Regions from separate parts of the Sphaerotilus montanus genome, predicted to be linked through region 2. Evidence: predicted binding sites of a transcription regulator. Region 2 holds the regulator's gene; each other region holds the start of a gene.
What was found. Region 2 encodes FNR, which switches genes on or off when oxygen is low (the NO sensors DNR and NnrR bind a similar motif). Its sites were predicted from a motif close to TTGATNNNNATCAA; they were not measured.
Positions count from the first base shown of each region.

Region 1: the regulator FNR is predicted to act here: its motif matches at 1,624-1,637, upstream of BDD16_RS04115 (PHA/PHB synthase family protein).
Region 3: the regulator FNR is predicted to act here: its motif matches at 3,155-3,168, upstream of BDD16_RS09220 (OmpW/AlkL family protein).

Region 1 covers NZ_JACCFH010000001.1:933,571-938,920, reverse strand. Annotated here, with positions in the region: gene BDD16_RS04115 (PHA/PHB synthase family protein) at 1-1,605, opposite strand, end outside; gene BDD16_RS04110 (phosphate transport regulator) at 1,759-3,822, shown strand; gene BDD16_RS04105 (PEP/pyruvate-binding domain-containing protein) at 3,836-5,350, shown strand, end outside.
Region 2 covers NZ_JACCFH010000001.1:145,276-150,625, forward strand. Annotated here, with positions in the region: gene icd (NADP-dependent isocitrate dehydrogenase) at 1-169, opposite strand, end outside; gene BDD16_RS00660 (urease accessory protein UreH domain-containing protein) at 232-954, opposite strand; gene hemN (oxygen-independent coproporphyrinogen III oxidase) at 983-2,446, opposite strand; gene fnr (fumarate/nitrate reduction transcriptional regulator Fnr) at 2,553-3,290, shown strand; gene BDD16_RS00675 (hypothetical protein) at 3,322-3,663, opposite strand; gene BDD16_RS00680 (hypothetical protein) at 3,666-3,905, opposite strand; gene ccoG (cytochrome c oxidase accessory protein CcoG) at 3,952-5,350, opposite strand, start outside.
Region 3 covers NZ_JACCFH010000001.1:2,025,830-2,031,179, forward strand. Annotated here, with positions in the region: gene ahcY (adenosylhomocysteinase) at 1-1,357, shown strand, start outside; gene BDD16_RS09210 (TlyA family RNA methyltransferase) at 1,401-2,222, shown strand; gene metF (methylenetetrahydrofolate reductase [NAD(P)H]) at 2,259-3,098, shown strand; gene BDD16_RS09220 (OmpW/AlkL family protein) at 3,274-3,894, shown strand; gene BDD16_RS09225 (5-formyltetrahydrofolate cyclo-ligase) at 3,882-4,532, opposite strand; gene BDD16_RS09230 (lytic transglycosylase domain-containing protein) at 4,709-5,350, shown strand, end outside.

The sequences.
Region 1 (5,350 bases), 790 kb from region 2:
GCCGCCGCTGGTCAGCACGAAGGTGACCTCGGTCTCGGACAGGCGCAGCAGCTTGTAGACCGATTTCCACGGCGAGACGTGGTCCGTTTCCGTGCCGACGGCAAAGACCGGCACCCGGACATCGGACAGCGACACCGGGGTTCCCTCGACGAGGTAACGTCCCTCGGCCAGTTCGTTGCGCAGGTAGCAGCGGCGCAGGTACTCGCTGTGCATGCGCGCCGGCATGCGGGTCACGTCGGCATTCCAGGCCATCAGGTCGTTGGGCCGGGTGCGCTCGCCGAACAGGTATTCATGCATCTTGGTCGACCAGACCAGATCGCGGGCGTGCAGGAACTGGAACGATCCCGCCATCTGCTGCCCGGTCAGGAAGCCCCGGTCGGCCATCACCGCTTCGAGCAGCTGCACCTGGGATTCGTCGATCAGCGCGCCCATCTCGCCCGGCTCGGTGAAGTCGGTTTCCGAGGCCAGCAGCGTGACGCTGGCCAGCGGCGCCTGCTGCGGCGCGCTGGCGACCTGCTGCGGGCGGGCCAGCGCGGCGGCGGCCATCGACAGCAGCGTGCCGCCCAGGCAGTAGCCGCAGGCGTGCACGGGGTGGTCGGGGACCAGCTCGCGGATGCGGGCCAGGCTGTCGAACACGCCCCACTGCAGGTAGTCGTTCAGGCCGATGCCGGCATCGCTCCGGTCCGGATTCTTCCAGCTCAGGATGAAGACGGTGTGGCCCTGGCCGACCAGCCAGCGCACCAGCGAGTGTTCCGGGCGCAGGTCGAGGATGTAGTACTTCATGATCCACGACGGCACGATGAAGACCGGCGCGGCCTGCACCACGTCGGTGGCGGGCGCGTACTGGATCAGCTCGACCAGCCGGTTGCGCATCACCACCGCACCGGGCGTGATCGCCACCTCGGTGCCGGGGCGGTAGCTGTGTTCGGGCAGCGCCAGGGGCTGCAGGCCGTGCTGCAGGCGCCAGTCGTCCGCGGCGTTCTGCGCGCCCTCGATCAGATTGGCACCGAGGCGCTCCCGGGTCACCTGGAGCACTTCGGGATTGAACGGCAGGTTGCTCGGGCTGAGCGTGTCGAGCCACTGGCGCGCCATCGTGCGCACGACCTCGCTGTGGTGGCGCGTCAGGCCGGGCAGCTGGGTGGCGTCGTCCCACCATTGCACGCTCTGCTGGTAGGCCTGCACGACACCCGGCCACGGCCACTGCTGCCACGCCGGACTGGCGAAGCGGGCGTCCGGCGCTGCGGCGCTGCCGTCGGGCGTGCAGCCGCCACTTGCGCAGTGCCCCAGCCACTCGATCACGCCGGCCTGCGCCTGTGCGGCGAGCCGCAGCCGCTGACCCGGCTGGCTCATCAGGTGCTGCGCCCAGTCCTGCCAGGCCAGGGACAGCGAGATCGGCGACAGGCCGCTGGTCAGCGCTGCGGCGCGGGCGTGGACCAGCTGGTCGAAGGCTGCGGCGGCTTCGGCCGGCGTCGGGCCGGCTGGTGCAGCGGGGCGGGTGCTGGTGGAGGCGGGTTCAGGCAACGATCGGGTGGCTTGCAGCACGGGGTGTCCTGTCGCGGCAGTGGGTACAGCGCCGATTGAACCGCGTTGCCGTGTCCGCAGCATGGTGCTCGCGCACCTTGCTTGAGCGACGTCAACACCGGGTGTTCTGGCCGGATCCGCGTCACGCACCGGTCACGGACGCTGCCCAGACTGGTCCGCGCAAGACCGGCTGGCGTCCAGCTCCGCCGCACAACGCCTTTCAGGGGAACCACGTCCATGGACAAGCAAGCTGCTGTCGCATCACTCGGCCAGACCTCCCTCCTGCGGCCCGCCTGGGTGCAGGCGGCGCTGGCCGCCAACGACCGGCTCAAGGTGGCGCTGACCCTGCTGCAGGCGGCCGCAGCCCATGCGTGCAAGCCGGCTGCACCGTTGCAGGACCTGCGCGCCGAGTGCGCCGCGGCCGACCTGAAGGGCCGCTGGCTCGACGAACTCCAGGCCGGCGCGACGCTGCAGGGCGAGGACCTCCTGCTGCCCGAGGCGGGGCGGCTGGCGGCGCTGCTCCACGAGGCCCTGACCACCATGGCCCGCCCGGTCACGGGCCTGCCCGGTGAAGTGGACGACACCACCGATGCCGAGGTCACCGCCCTGCGCCAGCGCCGCGACCACTGGTTGCAGAACCTGGCCCGATGGAAGGCGGACTGCGAACACGGCCGCGCCGCGCTCGGCTCCGACCACCTGCGCGCGCTGACCCACGGCCACCGCGGCAAGCGCGGCCAGCCCGCCGACGACAGCCTGCACCTGCTGGTGATGGACCTGCACAAGGCGCTGAACCGCCTCTCGGCCACGCTGGCCAGCGAGGTGATCGACGGCGCCCACGCCTGGCAGATCGGCCCGCAGGACCGCCCACGCATCGCCGCCTTCATGCGCGGTCTCGGCCGCACCCGCGCCCTCAAGCTCGACCACCCCGGCCTCGACACCGCCGCGACCCGTGACGGCCCGCACCTGCTGATCCAGAACGACATCGGCACCAACGACGCGCATGTGCTGGTGGTCCAGGTGGTCGACGGCGAGACCGTCGACGGTGTCGCCGCGACCCCCGGCATCCGCCTGACCTACTCCGACCTGCACAAGCCGCGCTTCGCCTTCTTCCAGGCGCGGCTGGCGGAGCTGGGCGCACAGTGGTCGGCGCCGCAATCGCAGGTCCGCGCCGATCTCAACGAGGGCGCGGCCTACCAGCTCGGCACGGCCACCTTCACCTGCGCCGACGAGGCCGCGCTCGCGCTGGCGCTGGAGGGCATCGGCGCCCGCATCGTCTTCCTGATCGACTGGAACCGCGCCCGCAAGCGCCTGCAGGCCTTCGTGGCCAAGCCGCTGGCGGTCGAGGTGCTGCGCGAGGCGGCGCAGCGCGAGGTCGGCCACCGCGCCTGGCTGGAGGCGGGCGGCGAGCAGCTCGTCTTCGACGCCATGCAGGATCTTGGCCCCGGTGCCTTCCGCATCGGCGACCGGCTGGACGCCGTGCTCGGCGAGGCGGCGGCGCAGGCCTTCCTGGTGGACGTGCTGGCGCTGGCCTGGCGGGCCCGCACCGCCCACCAGCCCGCCGCGCTGGTGGCCGACGAGACCCGGCTGCTGCTGACCCGGCACATGCAGCAGCACCGCACCGAGTTCGATCTGCTGACCGAGCACGCCGCCTGGGTGCAGACCCTGGCCGAGGCGGTCCACGAGGCGCTGGCCGATGGCACGGTCGATGGTGGCGACGAACGCACCGAGGCCGCCGCCCGGCTGGGGGCACGGGCCAAGACCTGGGAACGCCAGGCCGACCACCTCGTCATGCGGGCACGCACCCAGGCCGAGCGGCTGCCGCGCTGGCGTTCGGTCGTCGCGCTGATGGAGCTGGCCGACGATGTGGCCGATGCGCTGGAGGAGGCCGCCTTCCTCATCTCGCTGCTGGCCGAGCAGCGCAGCGGACACAGCCGCAAGCTCCTGCATGGCGAGGTCCGCGCTGCGCTGCAGGCGCTGGCCGAGACGGTGCTCGGTGCCACGCAGGACCATGTGCGGGCGCTCGCCATCCTCTGCGGGCTGGGGCAGGGCAGCGACGCGACCGACCAGGACGCCTTCGTCGCCGCGACCTGGCGTGTGCTGCAGGCCGAGCGGCGCTGCGACGAACTGCTGCGCGAGGCCCGCCGCGCGCTGTGCCGCCATGTGCCGGAGCCGGCGGTGCTGATGCTGGCCAGCGACCTGGCCGCCAGCCTGGAGCTGGCCTCCGACCGGCTGCTCACGCTGGAGTACCGCCTGCGCGATCTGGCCTTCCGCCGGGTCGAGTCCCCCAGCGTGCTGGGCTGAACCGGAGTTCGCCATGCCCGCCACACCTGTCATCCCTCCTGTCCCTGTCCCTGCATCCCCGCTGCCGCCGGAGGTCTACACCTTCGGCACCGCCGATGCCAGCCGCGCCGACACGCTCGGCCCCGCACAACTCGGTTTCAAGGCCTGGAACCTGCTGCGCATGGCCGAACTCGGCCTGCCGGTGCCGCCGGGGCTGGTGCTCGGCACCGCGTGGTGCCAGGCCGCGGCCGCTGCACGCACGCCCGCGGTGTGGCGCGAGGCGCTGGCCCGGCTCGAACAGGCCAGCGGGCTGCGCTTCGGCGACGCCCGCCAGCCGTTGCTCGTGTCGGTGCGCTCGGGCGCGCCGGTCTCGATGCCGGGGATGATGCAGACCCTGCTCGACATCGGCCTGTGCGAGACGACCCTGCCCGGTTTCCTGCGCCAGACCGGCCACCCACGCCTGGTCTGGGACGCCTACCGCCGCCTGGTCGCCACCTACGGGGAAACCGTGGCCAGGCTGGATGGTGAGCTGTTCGAGGCCGAGCTGCGCACGCTCGCCGGCCACCGCGACGAGCGCGACCTCGATTTCTCGGAGCTGCGCACCCTGACCCGGCGCTACCTCGCGCTCTACCGCGAACACGCCGGCCAGCCCTTTCCGCAAGATCCGCAGGTCCAGCTCGCCGGGGCGATCGAGGCCGTGTTCGCCTCGTGGCAGTCGCCGCAGGCGCAGGCCTACCGGGCGATGCACGGCATTGATGCCACGGTCGGCACGGCGGTCACCGTCCAGCAGATGGTGTTCGGCAATGCCGGGGGCGTCTCCGGCGCGGGCGTCGGCTTCACGCGCGACCCGACCAGCGGCGAGCCGGTGCCCTGGGTCGATTTCCTGCTCCACGCCCAGGGCGAGGACGTCGTCTCCGGCCGCCGCCGCGCACACGGCCACCAGGGTCTGGCGGAGCGTGCGCCCGCGGTGTGGCAGCAGTTGCTCGCGGCGACCCGGCGGGTCGAGGCGGCGCTGGGCGACATGCAGGACTTCGAGTTCACGGTCCAGGACGGCCGGCTCTACCTGCTGCAGACCCGCACCGGCAAGCGCAGCGCCCGCGCCGCCGTGCGCATCGCGCTGGATCTGGTGGAGGAGGGCGTGCTCAGCGCCGCCCAGGCCGCCGCGCGGCTCGGGCCGGTCGATGCGGCCGCCTGCGGCTGGACCCGGATCGTGGCGGCCATGCCCGGGGCGACCAATGCTGCCGCGGAGCCACTGGCCCGCGCCGCCAGCGCCCAGGCGGGTGTCGCCAGCGGCGAGATCGCGCTGGACGAGGCCCGCGTGCGCGAGCGCCGGGCTGCGGGCGTGCCGGTGCTGCTGCTGCGCCGCGATGCTGAAACGCGCGACCTCGCCGCGCTGGAGCTGGCCGGCGGGTTGCTGACCAGCCGCGGCGCCCGCACCGCGCATGCGGCGGTGGTCGCCCGCCAGCTGGGCAAGGTCTGTCTGGTCGGCTGCGAGGCGCTGCAGATCGACGAGGCCACCCGCACGGTGTGCCTCGGTGAACGCAGCTTC
Region 2 (5,350 bases):
CCTTGGCGACCGCGGCATCCACCACCTTGATCATCACGGGCGTGATGTCGAGGCCGGTGCCGTCACCCTCGATGAACGGGATGATCGGGTGGTTCGGGACATTCAGCGAGAAGTCCGCGTTGACGGTGATCTTCTGCCCGTCGGCAGGCACCGTGATGTGCTCGTACATGGTTCCGGCTCCGTGATGCGGTGGGTGAACTTGTTCTGTTCGGGGTCGAAAATGATTCTATGTCAGGCACACCAGGCCGCCAGGGTATCGGTCCAGAGCGCGTGTCCGAACGACCAGCCCACCAGCACCACGATGGTCGCGCCCGCCATCCGCAGCGACAGCGACGCCGGCGACACCTCGCCACGAACGCCCGCGGAACGCAAGGCAGCCGGTACCCAGCGCAGCCAGAGCGCCGGCCCCGCGAGCAGCCCCAGCACACTGGTGCTGGCGAAGACGGCCATGACGGTGGCCCCCTCGACAGGGGTGGAGGCGACCGACGCCATCAGCAGCGCCGCATGCAGCAGACCGCAGGGCAAGGCCGGCCACAGCAGACCCCAGGCGGCGGCTTTCACCTCGCCCGGCATGCGGATGCGGGCCGCGCCGTCCGGCAGGGCGGGACGTCCGCGCCGCTCCAGCCAGGCCGCCAGGCTCTCGGGCAGCGCACCCTTCAGGAGCATCCACAACCCCAGCAGCAGCAGGAAGACCTGCAGCCCGGTCCAGACCGGCCGCAGCCAGCCCGCCGACGCGGCCAGCCAGCGCAGCCCCCCCACCAGCGAAGCCGCCAGCGCACCCGCCACGGCATACGCCACCAGACGCCCCACCAGCATGCCGGCCACGGCGCCAGACGGCTGCTCGGGTTTGCAGCGCCGGGCAATCGCCGCACAGCCAGCCCCGCACATCGCCGCGCAATGCGGGGTACCGGCCAGCCCCATCAAGGCTGCTGTCAGCAGCAACGCACCCGTCATCCGATCACCTCGACGCCCTCGATCTGCCTCAGATCACCTTGGAAAACCGCTCCCGGCTGCGGTCGGCCCGCAGGTGCCGGTCGAAGACCATCGCCACCGAGCGCACGAAGTACCAGCCCAGCGGCGTGACCTCCAGCCCGTCCTCGTGGAGCGTGACGAGGCCGTCGTGCGCCAGGTCCTGCAGCGCCTCCAGTTCCTGCGCGAAGTACTGTCGCACATCGATCAGGTGCGCCAGCGCCACCGACTCGTAGCTCAGCCGCCCGTGGCACATGATGGACATGATCACCGCCCGCCGCACCAGATCATCGCGCGTCAGCGCCAGCCCGCGCACCACCGGCAGCGCATCGCCCTTGAGCAGGTCGTAGTACTCGTCCAGCGTCTTGGCGTTCTGGCTATACGTGGCCCCGATGCGGGAGATGGCCGACACGCCCAGGCCGATCAGGTCGCAGTCCGGCTGGGTGCTGTAGCCCTGGAAATTGCGGTGCAGGCGACCTTGGCGCTTGGCCTGCGCCAGTCCGTCCTCGGGCAGCGCGAAATGGTCCATGCCGATGTACTGGTAACCATGGCTGACGAAGCCGGCCAGCGCCTGCGCCAGCATGCCGACCCGGTCCGCGCCGCTGGGCAGTTCGGCCGGCACGATGCGCCGCTGCGGCTTGAAGCGCGTCGGCAGGTGGGCGTAGCCGTACATCGCGATGCGGTCCGGCCGCAGCAGCGCGACCTGGCGCACCGTGCGCTCGAAACTCTCGGGCGTCTGGCGCGGCAGGCCGTAGATCAGGTCGACGTTGATCGACTCGAAGCCCAGTTCCCGCGCGTCGCGCATCAGCGCCTCGACCTGCGCATGCGGCTGCACCCGGTGGACCGCCTGCTGCACCGCCGGGTCGAAGTCCTGCACGCCGAAGGAGACCCGGTTGAAGCCGAGCTCTTTCAGCAGTGCCAGCCGGTCACGGGTGACGGTGCGCGGATCGATCTCGATGGAATGCTCGCCCTGGGGCAGCAAGCGCACCCGGGCGGCGATCATGCCCACCACATGGCGGAGCTCGTCGTCGTCCAGATAGGTGGGCGTGCCGCCGCCAAAGTGCAGCTGGGACACCTGGGGCGCTTCGCCGAGCGCCTGGCAGACCAGGTCCAGCTCATGCTCCAGCGCCTTCAGGTAGGCCGCCACCCGGCTGTGGTCGCGCGTGACGATCTTGTTGCAGGCGCAGTAGTAGCAGACCGACTCGCAGAACGGGATGTGCACGTAGATCGACATCGGCACCCCCGCGCCGCCCACGCCCCCCAGATCCCCGCGCTGCGCCAGCGCCTGCGCACTGTGGCCAGCGGTGAAGGCCTCGACAAACCGGTCGGCCGTCGGGTAGGAGGTGTAGCGTGGCCCCGGCACATCCATCCGCGCCAGCAGCGCATCGGTCAGTTCCGGCGCAGCCACTGCCAGACTCGGCGCACCAGATTCGGCCGATGTGTCAGTGCGGCCACGGGAAAGTGTCGTATGTTCCATGGCACGCACTGTGCCGTCCCCGCGCCCGCCAGCCTTGACGCAGCTCAAGTGTGCTGCACGGCGGATGCACAAGAATCAGACAAGCTTGATCAACAGGGTTTGCAACATGCACGAAACGTCTACCACCCCACGCCTGGACGCCCTCAAGGTCGCCTGCTCGGCCTGCAACCTGCGCGAGCTGTGCCTGCCCGTGGGTCTGTCGGACGAGGAGCTGACTTCGCTGGACAACATGATCGGCACCCGCCGCGCCGTGCGCCGCGGCGAGAGCCTGTTCCACGCCGGCGAGACCTTCGCGGCGCTGTACGCGGTCCGCACCGGCTTCTTCAAGACCATCGTCTCCGCATCGGATGGCCGCGAGCAGGTCACGGGTTTCCAGATGGCCGGCGAGCTGCTCGGCCTGGACGGCATCAGCACCGACCGCCACTCCTGCGATGCCATCGCGCTGGAGGACTCGCAGGTCTGCATGATTCCCTATGGCCAGCTGGAGACGCTGTCGCGCGAGTTCACGCTGCTGCAGCACCAGTTCCACAAGATCATGAGCCGCGAGATCGTGCGCGACCACGGCGTGATGCTGCTGCTCGGGAGCATGCGGGCGGAAGAGCGTCTGGCCGCCTTCCTGCTCAACCTGACGCAGCGCCTGCAGGCACGCGGCTTTTCCCCGTCGGCGCTGGTGCTGCGCATGACACGCGAGGAGATTGGCAGCTACCTGGGCCTGAAGCTGGAAACGGTCAGCCGCACCTTCTCGAAATTCCAGGACGACGGTCTGCTCGAAGTCAAGCAGCGCGACATCCGCATCCTCGACCAGGCAGCACTGCAACAGGTCGTCAACGCAGCCAACTGCTGAACCGCTCGCCTGATGACCCGGCCGCAGCCCCTCAGAGGTGGTTGCGGTAAGGCTTGTTGAGGACGTTCGGCTCGACCAGGATCAGCTGCGTCAGCGCACTGCCCAAGCCGACCACCACCCAGAACACGAAGAAGGCCACGGTGTAGACCGCCTTGCGGTCGATCTCCACGGAGGCGCCGCCCAGCCAGTGCAGATCGCCGGGATCGACCAGCGAGAACACCAGCATCTCCAGCACGCCAGCCATCAGGAACGCCGGCCACGCCACGGCCGCCAGCCGCCGGGTGGGCGACGACATCGGGGGCACCATGTCCGCTGGTTCGGCCGCCTCGAACCGCTCGACCTCTTCGTCGGACGAGAGAAGCGGATCGGCCACGGTCATTTGACGCCCCCTGTGGCGGCATGGTTGCGCGCCTGCATGGCTGGCTGGTGCGCGGCGTCGGGTGTGGCGACCACCACGCTCTCCAGCACCGGATCCGGATAGCGGATCGCCAGACCGAGCGTGACGAAACTGGCCACGACCACGACCAGCGGGCCGCCGATCACCAGCCACACCATCTTGTACTTCCACCAAGGCATCGTGTCCTTGCCGGAGGGGGTCGTGTAGCTTGTCGTCATGCAGGAACTCCTGGATAAATACGGTCGCAGACAGTGTGCACGCCGTTCAGCGAGGCACGATGAAGGTCGACTTCTCGCGGACCACCGCGGGCGCACCCTTGGCATCCACCCGCTCGACATCGAAGTGGATCTCGTGCGAGCCCGGGCCTGCCTGGGTTGCCGCCTCGAACCCGGCCTGCACCGACACCGTCACCCATTGCGCCTCGGCAGGCCCGACCTCGATGTCGCTGGTCTGGTCCACCTTCAGGTCCGGCAGGCCGCTGGCAGCGATGCGGAAACGCTGCGTCTGCTCGGTCGCGTTCATGATCTGCAGACGATAGACGTTCTCGATGCGCCCTTCATCGACGATGCGGGCCAGCGTTGCCCGGTCGCGCACCACGTCCACGCGGAACGGCGAGCGCAGCCACAGGCTGGTGCCCACGGCCCCGACGATCAGCACGAGGATGGCCGTGTAGATCAGCACCCGCGGCCGGAAGGCGCGGCGCCACATCTGGGCACGCGTGAGGTGCTGCTGCAGGCTGTGCTGCGTGGCATAGCGGATCAGGCCGGGCTCGTAGCCCATCTTGTCCATGATGCCGTCACAGGCGTCAATGCAGGCCGAGCAGCCGATGCACTCGTATTGCAGGCCGTTGCGGATGTCGATGCCCGTCGGGCAGACCTGCACGCACACGCCGCAATCGACGCAGTCGCCCAGGCCCTTGGACTTGGGATCGACCTTCTTGCCACGTGCGCCGCGCGGGTCACCGCGTTCGGCGTCGTAGCTGATGATGAGCGTGTCCTTGTCGAACATCGCGCTCTGGAAGCGCGCGTAGGGGCACATGTACTTGCACACCTGCTCGCGCATGAAACCGGCGTTGCCATAGGTGGCGAACGCGTAGAACAGCACCCAGAACCACTCCCACGGCCCCAGGCCCAGCGAGAGCACCGAGGCACCGAGCGAGCGGATCGGGGTGAAATAGCCGACGAAGGTGAAGCCCGTCCAGAGTGCGAACAGGATCCAGGCAAGCTGCTTGCCGCCCTTGCGGAGGATCTTCTCGCCGTTCCAGGGGGCTGCATCCAGGCGCATGCGCTGGGCACGATCCCCTTCGAAACGGTGTTCGAACCACAGGAAGATCTCGGTGTAGACCGTCTGCGGGCAGGCATAGCCGCACCACAGACGCCCGGCCACCGCGGTGAACAGGAACAACGCGTAGGCCGAGATGATCAGCAGACCCGTCAGGTAGATGAAGTCCTGCGGGTAGAGCACCAGCCCGCCGATGTAGAACCGGCGGGTGAGCAGGTCGAACAGCACGGCCTGGCGGTCGTTCCACTGCAGCCAGGGCATGCCGTAGAACACGATCTGGGTGATCCAGACCAGCGCCCAGCGCCAGTTGGAAAAGAAGCCATGCACCGCACGGGGATAGATCTTCTTGCTCTTCTGATACAGGGAAACAGTCTTCACTGCC
Region 3 (5,350 bases), 1.9 Mb from region 2:
GGAAATCCGCATCGCCGAAACCGAGATGCCCGGCCTGATGGCCATCCGCGAAGAGTTCGCCGCGAAGCAGCCGCTCAAGGGCGCGCGCATCACCGGCTCGCTGCACATGACCATCCAGACCGCCGTGCTGGTCGAGACGCTGCAAGCCCTCGGCGCCGACGTGCGCTGGGCCTCGTGCAACATCTTCTCGACGCAGGACCACGCTGCGGCCGCGCTGGCCGTCAAGGGCACGCCGGTGTTCGCCTACAAGGGCGAGACGCTGGCCGACTACTGGGACTACACCCACCGCATCTTCGACTTCGGCGCCGCCGGCACGCCGGGCGAAGGCCCGAACATGATCCTGGACGACGGCGGCGACGCGACGCTGCTGATGCACCTGGGTCAGCGCGCCGAGAAGGATCTGTCGCTGCTCGACCACCCGAAGAGCGAAGAGGAAACCTGCCTCTACGCCTCGATCCGCGCCAAGATCGCGGTCGATCCGACCTGGTACACCCGCAAGGCCGCCGAGATCATCGGCGTGACCGAGGAAACCACGACCGGCGTGCACCGCCTGAAGGAAATGTCGGCCGCCGGCACGCTGCTGTTCCGCGCGATCAACGTCAACGACTCGGTCACCAAGAGCAAGTTCGACAACCTCTACGGCTGCCGCGAGTCGCTGGTGGACGGCATCAAGCGCGCCACCGACGTCATGATTGCCGGCAAGGTCGCCTGTGTCGCCGGCTACGGTGACGTGGGCAAGGGCTCGGCCCAGGCGCTGCGTGCGCTGTCGGCCCAGGTCTGGGTGACCGAGATCGACCCGATCAACGCCCTGCAGGCCGCGATGGAAGGCTACAAGGTCGTGACCATGGAGTACGCCGCCGACAAGGCCGACATCTTCGTCACCACCACCGGCAACAAGGGCGTGATCCGCCACGAGCACATGCTCGCGATGAAGGACCAGGCGATCGTCTGCAACATCGGCCACTTCGACAACGAGATCGAGGTCGCCTCGCTCGAACAGTACGAGTGGGAAGAGATCAAGCCGCAGGTCGACCACATCATCTTCCCCGACGGCAAGCGCATCATCCTGCTCGCCAAGGGCCGCCTGGTGAACCTCGGCTGCGGCACGGGCCACCCGAGCTTCGTGATGTCGTCGAGCTTCGCCAACCAGACCATCGCGCAGATCGAGCTGTTCTGCCACCCGGACGGCTACGACGCCGGCAAGGTCTACGTGCTGCCGAAGCACCTGGACGAGAAGGTGGCGCGCCTGCATCTGAAGAAGGTCGGCGCCATGCTGACCGAGCTGACCGACGAGCAGGCCGCCTACATCGGCGTGCCGAAGCAGGGCCCGTACAAGCCCGACACCTACCGTTATTGATTCACCCCGGCCCCCACGGGGGCCACCTAGAAAGACACACGACATGCGCATCGATCAGTTGATCGTCCAACGGGGCATGGTCCCGACCCGCTCCGCCGCCCAGCGGCTGATCGAACGCAAGGCCGTGCGCTGGCTCGGCCCCAAGGGCTGGCTGGTGCCGACCAAGTCCGGCGAGGACGTGCCCGACGACGCCCGGGTCGAGATCACCGACGACGCGGAGCTGCGCTTCGTGTCGCGCGGCGGCCTCAAGCTCGAAGGCGCTGTTGCCCGCTGCGGCTTCAGCGTGGCGGGGCGCACCTGCCTCGATGTCGGCCAGAGCACCGGCGGCTTCACCGACCTGCTGCTGCAGCAAGGCGCGACGAAGGTGGTCGGCCTGGACGTGGGCCGCGACCAGCTCGCCGCCAAGCTGCGCGACGATCCGCGCGTCGTCAGCTACGAGGGCATCAACGCCCGCGACGTGAGCGAGTCGGCCTTCGCGCAGGAGTGGGCCGCGGCCAGCTTCGACGTGGTGGTCGCCGACGTGTCCTTCATCTCGCTGACGCACGTGCTGCCGACGCTGTTCGCCTACATGGCCCCGGACGCCGACTTGCTGGTGCTGGTGAAGCCGCAGTTCGAGCTGCAGCCCGAGCACATCGGCAAGGGCGGCATCGTGCGCGACAAGTCGCTGTTCACGGACGTCGAGACCCGCGTGCGCCAGTGCTGCCGCGACGCGGGGATGAAGGTCCACGCCTACTTCCAGAGCCCGATCACCGGTGGCAACGGCAACACCGAATTTTTCCTGTGGGCGCGCCACCTCGACCTGGAGTCCGGCGACAAGCCGATCGCCAAGCCCACGCCCAAGAAGCCTGTCCGAGACGACACCTGAGCAGCTCCGCCTGCGCAGACCACGACTGAACCTGCCATGACGCCAACCGCCTCCCTTCCGCTGAGCCTGGAGTTCTTCCCGCCCAAGACGCCCGAGGGCGTGACCAAGCTGGCTGCCGTGCGCCAGGCGCTGTATGCGCTGCAGCCGCAGTTCTGCTCCGTCACCTACGGTGCGGGCGGCTCGACCCAGGACGGCACGCTGCAGACCGTGCAGGCCCTCCTCGACGAGGGGCAGGACGGTGCCTCGCACTTCACCTGCGTCGGCGCGACCCGCGAGTCGGTGCGCGAGCGGCTGGCGCAGTTCCGGGCGATGGGGATGCGCCGCATCGTCGCGCTGCGCGGCGACCTGCCCAGCGGCTTCGGCCCGATGGGCGAGTTCCGCCACGCCAGCGACCTCGTGGCCTTCATCCGCGCCGAGACGGGCGACCACTTCCACATCGAGGTGGCCGCCTATCCCGAGATGCACCCGCAGGCCCGCTCGCCCCAGGCCGACCTGCAGGCCTTCGAGGCCAAGGTGAAGGCCGGCGCCAGCTCGGCGATCACGCAGTTCTTCTACAACGCCGACGCGTACTGGCGTTTCATGGACGAAGTGCGCCGGCTTGGTCTGGACATCCCGGTCGTGCCGGGGATCATGCCGATCACCAATTCCAGCGGCATCCTGCGCTTCGCCGACGGCTGCGGCGCCGAGATCCCGCGCTGGGTGCGGCTGCGGCTGCAGAGCTTCGGCGACGACACGGCCAGCATCAAGGCCTTCGGGCTGGACGTCGTGACCGACCTGTGCGAGCGGCTGCGCGCGCAAGGGGTGCCGTCGCTGCACTTCTACACGATGAACACCAGCGCCACGGTGCTGGAACTGGCGCGCCGGCTGGGGCTGTGACACGCCGCGGGTGATGCGGCGGCGCCACACTGGCCGCCTCCGGACGCGCCGGCACGCTGATCTGCGTCAAAGGCGTGGAGCGGCCCGCCGCCCGGGCTGTCGCTGGTTGAGCCGACGCAACCTGACGGGGGTGGGGTGCCCGTCCAATGAGGGCACTGTTCAACAGGAGTCCCTCATGTCCAAGAAGACCCGTCTCGCACTCGCCGCTCTGGCCGCCCTCGCCACCCTGTCCGCTGCGCCCGTCGCGTCGGCCCAGGTCGCCGGTGATCTGCTGGTCCGTGGCCGCCTGGTCAGCCTCACCCCGGCCAACGACGACAGCATCGCGATCACCGATGTGAGCATCAACAGCAAGGTGATCCCGGAAGTCGACTTCACCTACTTCCTGAGCCCGAACCTGGCCGCCGAGCTGATCCTGACCTACCCGCAGAAGCAGAACGTCAGCTCCACCGCCCACGGCGGCAAGATCGGCACCCTGAAGCACCTGCCGCCGACGCTGACGCTGCAATACCACTTCACCGACCTCGGCCTGGGTGCCTTCAAGCCCTACGTCGGCGCCGGCCTGAACTACACCCGCTTTTCCAGCGTCGATCTGCCGGCCGGCTTCTCGATCGAGAAGAACAGCGTCGGTCTGGCCCTGCAGGCTGGCGTCGATTACGCGATCGACAAGACCTGGTCGGTCAACTTCGATGTCAAGAAGGTGCAGATCCGCACCGACCTGAGCAGCAACGGCACCAACCTTGGCACCATCAAGGTCGATCCGCTGCTGGTCGGCGTGGGCGTCGGCTACAAGTTCTGATCCGCGTCCGGATCTGCGGTCTGGCCGTGGTCGCGGTCACGGTCCCAGACCGTGCCGTCCTCGGTCAGCATCGCGTCGAGCGGCACGTCGTGCGGCTCGGCCGCCAGCCACGGGATGTAGCCGTGCGCATAGCCGATGCCGGCGGTGAAGGGCATCGGCTTCAGTGAGGCCAGCGTGCGGTCGTAGAACCCGCCGCCATAGCCCAGCCGCACCCCCCCCGGCCCGAAGCCCACGCAGGGCACCAGCAGGAGTTCCGGGTGGAATTCCTCCGTGTCCTTGGGTTTCAGGATGCCGAAGGCGTCCTCCTCCATCGGACAGCCGGGGTACCAGACGTGGAAGCGCAACTGCTTCGTGAGCTTGTCGATCACCGGCAGGCCGATGCGCCGGTCCGGATCCGATTCTGTCCAGCGGTAGAGCGCCGGCAGGGCGTCGAACTCGCCCTTGATCGACCAGAACGCCCCGATCGTCTTCTCCCTGCGCGACAGCAGCCAGACCATCAGCACCTCCTGCAGGTGCACCGAGCGCTGGTGGCGGTCGGACATGCCCATGCGTTCGGCCTGGAGCTGCCGGCGCAGGATCTTCTTGTCGCGGGGCGGCTCGGGGAGCTTGAAGGGGGGAGTGCTGGACGGAGTGCTCATCGGATTTCGTTCTCGACCAAGGTGGGGCGATTGTGCGTGTGCACGGCCCCGGCGGCAATTCGAAGCCGCGTGGCACGGCGCGTTTTGCCCGGTCGATTCGCACGTGCTTGTCGGCACCGGGGTGGCGGGATCAGGGTCCGCCCCTACACTGGTGGCGGGGGTGAACCAAGGTGCGCATGAAGTCAGTGGTGGATGTGGCGAGGGCCGTCGTCGTGGCGGTGGTGACCAGTTGTGGTCTGGCGGGATCGGTCTGCGTGGCGCAGGCCCAGAACGCCGCGACCAGCGAGACCCGGGCGCTGGACGACCGGCTGGTGCAGGCCCGCGAGGCCTTTCGCAAGAAGGACCGCGCCCGGTTGCTGGTCCACCGCGACACCCTGGTGGCCGCCCGCCACCCGCTGGCGATGTGGGCCGACTACTGGGAGCTGAACAACCGGCTCGCCGAGTCGAACCAGGGCGAGCTGGATGCCTTCTACGCCCGCTGGCCCGGCACCTACGTCGAGGACCGCCTGCGCAACGACTGGCTGCTCGAACTCGGCAAGCGCCGCGACTGGCGCAACTTCGCCACCGAATACCCGCGCTTCAAGTACAACGACGACCGCGAGGTGAGCTGCTACGCGCTGCTGCTGCGCCACCACGTCGGCGAGGACGTGCGCGCCTCGGCCCGCGCGAACTGGTTCCTGCAGCGCGACGGCGACGACGGCTGCACGCTGCTCGTCACCACGCTCTACACCGCGCGCCTGTTCGGCGCCAGCGACGTCTGGCTCAAGGCCCGCGAGGCCGCCGAGGCCAGGCGCCTGAATGCGGCCCGCCAGGCACTG